DNA from 2 places in the Paenibacillus sp. FW507-14B1B genome. Region 2 is predicted to be linked to the other one. Evidence: riboswitches for the same ligand, from Rfam matches in the RefSeq annotation. Region 2 holds a riboswitch; the other holds the start of a gene.
The links. A riboswitch is a leader RNA that binds a small molecule or an ion and turns the genes downstream of it on or off. The one in region 2 is predicted to bind thiamine pyrophosphate.
Positions count from the first base shown of each region.

Region 1: linked by a shared signal. The riboswitch ahead of AC3WJJ_RS15260 (ECF transporter S component) and the one ahead of tenA (thiaminase II) in region 2 are both predicted to bind thiamine pyrophosphate.

Region 1 is NZ_JBYSWS010000002.1:1,427,172-1,430,319, forward strand. Features, by position in the region: gene AC3WJJ_RS15255 (ABC transporter ATP-binding protein) at 1-812, opposite strand, end outside; gene AC3WJJ_RS15260 (ECF transporter S component) at 853-1,482, opposite strand; TPP riboswitch at 1,572-1,685, opposite strand; gene asd (archaetidylserine decarboxylase) at 1,851-2,651, shown strand; gene AC3WJJ_RS15270 (SDR family oxidoreductase) at 2,662-3,148, opposite strand, start outside.
Region 2 is NZ_JBYSWS010000005.1:288,783-291,930, reverse strand. Features, by position in the region: gene AC3WJJ_RS22530 (DUF4127 family protein) at 1-479, opposite strand, end outside; gene AC3WJJ_RS22525 (sigma factor-like helix-turn-helix DNA-binding protein) at 810-1,166, shown strand; gene AC3WJJ_RS22520 (helix-turn-helix domain-containing protein) at 1,118-1,336, shown strand; TPP riboswitch at 1,400-1,503, shown strand; gene tenA (thiaminase II) at 1,644-2,339, shown strand; gene thiM (hydroxyethylthiazole kinase) at 2,383-3,148, shown strand, end outside.

The sequences.
Region 1 (3,148 bases), on a different contig from region 2:
CCATGTCCCATTGTTGCAGAAATATGATCCGTCTTAACCTTTGCTTTTGCCTTCGAATCTGCTCCAGCCTCTGATCGAATGTAGTCATCCCACACCCCGGGGTACCATATTCCGTAATCCTTCAACTCCTGCTGATAAGCTGTAAACACATGCTCTGGTCTACCTTCACCGAGAATCACTCCACTAGACCCAAACAATACTACTCGGTCGACATACTCCACCATCTCCTCAATCCGGTGCTCAACAATAATGAGCGTTCGCCCGTCTGAAACAGATTTCACGGCTTCCCATATCTGTTCTCTTCCCTCTGGGTCCAGCAGCGCAGAAGGCTCATCTAGAAACAGTACATCCGGTTGAAGAAGTAGAGCAGATGCGAGCGCAAGCCGCTGCTTCATTCCCTGAGAGAGATGACTGATAGGCAAATGAAGGTCATCCAACTGCAAGCCGACCTTACCTAGAACCTCATTCATCCGAGAAGCCATATCTTCCTGCGGAACACCGAGATTTTCCAGCACAAAAGCCAATTCCTCGTCCACATACGGCATACAAAATTGTGTATCCGGGTCCTGAAACACATACGCCCACGAAGAGGGAATCTGCTGTCCCGCGCATTTCATAGGCACTTCTATTGCATTCGGAATCATGCCACTAAGCACCTGAAGCAGTGTCGATTTACCACATCCACTCGGTCCTAGGAGAAGCACCTTTTCTCCTTTTTTCGCTGCAAATGATACATCCTTAAACATCAACTCACTCTCGCCCGGAAACTTCAGCCGCAAGTCTTCCACATAAACCGTACAAGGTGCATTCATTAGTTCATCACCCTGTACCAGATGTTGATCAACTGTGTTCTCACACATGCTGAGGATCATCCAAGTCATCGTAATCCTTAGCCGAAGCCGGACGAAGCAGTGAGGTTACTCCTGTGCGTTCCAACGCATTTGCCAAGACATACATGAGATATCCCGCAATCAGGGCCCCACTGATAACACGCATACTGTACTTGGCAATAAATAACCACCAAGCATAGTCATCTGTATACGCTAAATAGAAATCCATAAACATCGAACCAACCGCAGAAACTCCCCCGGCAAGAGCAACGACCCAGACCGAATACTTTTTATAGCGAAAAGCCGCAAATACGAGCTCTGCCCCCAAACCTTGGATTAATCCGTATAACAGCAGGTTAAGACCCCATCCACTTCCGAACAATACCTCCACATGAGCAGCCGCAAGCTCTGCTACAAGCGCTACACCAGGCTTACGAATCAGTAGAAAAGCAAGAGTAGCCGCAGCGAACCACATTCCGTACAGCAACTCATCTGCTTCAAAAAACAACGGTTTAAACAGGTTGTACACCGAGCCCCAGAAGTGGTACACCACACCAATCACAAGCGACACCAGAACGGTAACCAAAATATCACTCAGTCTTAGTCCTTTTCTGACAGGTGCATTCATCTTTTCTTGAGTACTGGATTGCATCTCAACTTCCCCTCTCTTACTTAAGATCTTTATCAGAGCACAACAAAAAACCGTCTGGAAACATGCGCAGACGGAAAGAAGGCCCTATGGATTGAGGGTCGGATATTCTCTACGCTGGCATTACCCAGTTCAGATTAACGGTCAGCAGCGGAATAATGTCTGCAGTCTCAGCCTGATTCACTCAAGCCCCCGTATTCCCTATTCGATTTTAAGCTGACTTAAAAATACACACGATCTCCAAAATTTGCAAGTCCCTTTTTTACAAATTCCCCTTTTTATTGATTTAACCCCTGTTCTATGTCAATATAATTCAGAGTGCGGATGGTTTGATCCGCCCATTGTTAATGCATGAGTAAAAGGAGAATCACATGGCTAAACAATTACTGAGGCTGATGACAGAACTATCTTCCCGTAAGTGGGTATCCCGGATCATGGGAGGCTTTTCCCACAGCAGATTGAGCCGTTATCTGATACCAACGTTTATACGAATATATCAAATCCCCGCACATGAAGCGGAAAAAGAAATTCATGAATACCGTTCACTGAACGAATTCTTCTCCCGTCGATTGAAGATGGGTATGCGTGCAATCGATGAAACGGCCAGTGCAATGACCAGCCCTGTAGATGGAGTCATTACCGGTATGGGTCCTATTCATTCCGGTACCATCCTAAACGTCAAAGGCCAAGATTATACGATCGGCGATCTGCTCGCTAATTCCCCGCGAATGGAGAATTATACGAACGGTTATGTATTCGTGCTATATCTAAGCCCTACCGACTATCACCGAATTCACTCTCCTGTAACCGGGAAAAAGGCGGAAAGTGAGCATCTCCGTGGTAAGGTATACCCGGTGAATGATTTTGCGATGACGAACATCCGCTCCGTCCTTAGCCGTAATGAAAGACTCATAACCTATATCACGCACGAGCATGGCGAAGTCGCTGTTGTTAAAGTCGGTGCGATGAACGTCAGCAGTATTAAATATGCCGATCCATCCGTAAGTGAGTGGCGTAACGGTGACGACCTGGCCTACTTTGAATTTGGTTCTACCGTCGTTCTTCTAACAGAGAATGGTACGTTCACGCCTCGTGGTGACCTAACGGTCGGAGATAAGGTGAAGATGGGCGCACTTTTAGGTCTTCTTCATAAGCCGTCAAAAGAATCATAGAATCGCTTGCCTATTTATTAAGCGTTCTTAGTACGATATGCCGAAACAACCGGTACGGCAGTAACAGCTTAGCTACAATAGTCATCCGTGTTCCGAATGGGACTCTATACCTGAACTTTGGGGAAGCGCTTCGAGCGATTTCCCCAACCAGTCGGGCAACCTCCTGCGGATCACCGCTTTTTTCAGCAGTTGTTCTGGAGAAATCCAGCACATTATTCAGCATTTTCTGGTAAGGAGATCCAGCCTCTGCTTTTATATCGCTAAACCCTTTGCCCCAGATCGGTGTTCCGTAAGCTCCTGGCTCGATCAGCACCACATCCATTCCGAGCGGCTGAAGCTCTAGTGAAAGACATTCAGCCATTCCCTCCACAGCAAACTTCGAAGAAGCGTATGGTCCATATCCAGGGAATCCGATGACTCCACTTATACTACTCATGAAGATAATTCTAGATTTTGGAGTTTTGCGCATGAGTGGCAGTGCTATTTGAGTTACAGAG
Region 2 (3,148 bases):
TCATCGTAAGCATTCTGGAACACATTCTCTACATACGTTGTGGTAGCGAGCCTCATAATGGTGTCAAGCACATACATGGGTTTGCGAGGATGAGCCTTTTTTACCAGTCGAATGGTATCCAGTAAGTGGGTTGTTGCAGGATCATAGTCTGGGTAGGCTGAACCGCCGTTGGTACGCAATCTTCTACTCCCAATTAGTCCTCCATACGCGAGCATATCTGCAGAGATAATAAAGCCATCAACCTCTGCTGCATGATCGAGAATGAACTTGCGAATGTTGGTTGTGTTACCGAATGTAGGCGAAGATGTGCTCAGGAGTGTGTTGTCTGAAGCGGTCTTCTGAGAATCCATTCGGTTCTTGATATCCTCCAAGCATGGCGTAATCACTTCAATGCCAGCGGATCTTCCTTGAACAATCACATCATCTAGGTTTACCGGTCGATCATCTAAAGGTACATACAGAACTTTTTTCATATTCATATCCATACAACTCCCTCATTTATAGTATGAAAGGCCGTATACAAAAGGGAAGTGAAGAATCGAGATGAACCTCTTCCCAAGTTCATCTCGTTTCTTTATTGTTAGGTGCCTTCACCTATATAGGTAATTGTTACATAAGAAATACAACCACTAGAATTATTTTTTTGAAAAATAATCATTTTCTATATAGAACATCTTTCAAATGACCTTAGAAAATTCATAAAATCAACATTACAAACACCATAAAAAGTGGTATTGTATAGAATAAACAGAACAAGTGTTCTTATATTTTGGTGTTGATTGTCTATCTTTGCAACTTAACAGAATGGAGTGGATGAAGAATTGAATACAGGTCAGACGGCTTTTGAGCGAGTTCAGGGAGAGGTCCACCGGATTGGCTGGAGGATTCAATATCGCGCTAAGACGTTGAAGAAACGGGAGTGTACCTTCTATGATCTTGAACGCATGTATACGAAAGTGAACTTTACAGATCAAGCTGAGAACAGAATGTTGGTTGAACAGCTGATAAATACACTTCCCCCTCAAGGCAAGATCATTATTTATAAACTGTACATACAGGATCAGACGGAATCCGAAGTAGCACGCGAGCTGAATATAAGTCAACAGGCGGTGAACCGATGGAAACGAAGAATGATCAACCAGTTATCACAGACCGTGAGTTTCTAGCATTGCTAGAAGCAGCGCAGGACAATGATCCAGATGCGATGATACAGCTTATCGATTTATTTAAGGAGGATATTGTGAGAGCCAGTCAATTTATCCAACTACCGAAAGAGGATGCCGTAGCAGAAATTGTAATGGAGCTATTGGCGTATATTAAAGAGGGGGAGGAATAGATTAGGAGTTTGTTCGTTTGACATCTATCCCAATCCTGTGTACAGTAATTGACAATAGAATAGAAAGTCCACTAGGGGAGCCGTTGGCGGCTGAGACAAGAGAGTATCTTGGACCCTTTGAACCTGATCTAGTTCATACTAGCGTAGGAAAGTGGAGTCGGTCATATCATTATTGCCTTATCCTTATGCAATGATTGAAATAGATGAAGCCGCTCCAGCTTTCGGGGCGGCTTTTTTTGGCGTCTACTGAAAGTGGTTACTCTTACGGGACTTTCTGCTCTTCAAAAAAATTGGAGGTGGAAGACTTATGAGTTTCACACAAGAGCTCCGTCAACAGGCGGACGGTATTTTTCAGGCCATATTTGAACATCCCTTTGTGAGAGGAATAGCAGAAGGTAAGCTAACGAAGGAACAGCTGGTTCATTATATCAAACAGGATTATGAGTATTTGAATGCATACATGCGGATTTATGGGATTGCCATTTCTAAGTGCACGACAAGAGAAGAGATTGCTGTATTCAATGAACAGATATCATTTATTCTACATAGCGAGGTACATCCACATCAGAATTTTTGTCATGAAGCAGGGGTTAGGTATGAGGATATGCAGGGGTATCCGCTGGCTCCGTCAGCACATCATTATATACGCCATATGTTGACCGTGGCTCACGAAGGAAGTCTGGGTGAGATTATGGCGGTGCTGCTACCTTGTCCTTGGACGTATCTTGAGATTGGGCAAAAGCTGATGAAGGAAGTTAATCCAGATGAGTCTCACCCGTTCTATGAATGGATCACATTCTATGGCAACCGTGCGGATGGTGCGACCATTAAATTCTGCAATGAACTCGATGCTTGGGCCTTGGAGGCCACGGCTGCTGAGCGTTCACGCATGACCGAGCATTTCATGCTTAGCTGTCAGCTAGAGTATTTGTTCTGGGATATGGCTTACCGTCAGGAAGAGTGGCCGGTTCAGATGCAGGCGATCTGTTCTGTGAATTCTTAGTGTATTCCATCATCATAACGACAAAGTGAGGCTGATGAGTGTGATGTTAGATAAAGAGGTTTCCGAGTTACTAGGGAAGGTGCAGCAGCATAAACCGCTTGTACATAATATGACGAATGTGGTGGTGACTAATTTTACGGCAAATGGTCTTTATGCGTTAGGTGCATCCCCTGTTATGGCGTATTCACCCGATGAGGTTGCCGATATGGCAAAAATTGCAGGGGCGCTAGTGCTGAACATTGGAACATTGTCTCGTGAATTGGTGGATGCCATGATTATCGCGGGACGTTCAGCGAATGCGCATGGAGTTCCGGTCCTGTTGGACCCTGTAGGTGCCGGAGCTACAACGTTTCGAACGGAGTCAGCGCTGCGTATTTTGAAGGAGGTTCAGATTTCGCTTGTACGGGGAAATGCGGCCGAAGTTGCTCATCTTGTCGGCGAATCGCGGGAGATTAAAGGCGTGGATGGCGGTGGCAGTGCGGGTGAAAGTCATGTGAGTCTAGCCATTCGAGCAGCACAGGAGTTGAAGACAACGGTTGTCATTACGGGAGAAGAGGATGTCATCACGGATGGTACGACCGTACGGGTTATAAGTGGTGGACATGAGCTGCTTACAAAAGTAACCGGAGCGGGTTGTCTATTAACTTCTGTATTAGGGGCTTTTGCAGCCATAGAGCCGAATCTTATGTTATCAGGCGCAGCAGGTCTTGCCTTCTATGGAGCTGCTGCTGCTCGCGCGGCAGAACTCACCTCGGATGTTGGACCAGGTAGCTTTCAAGTTGCTTTTCTAGATGAATTAGCGAAGCTGC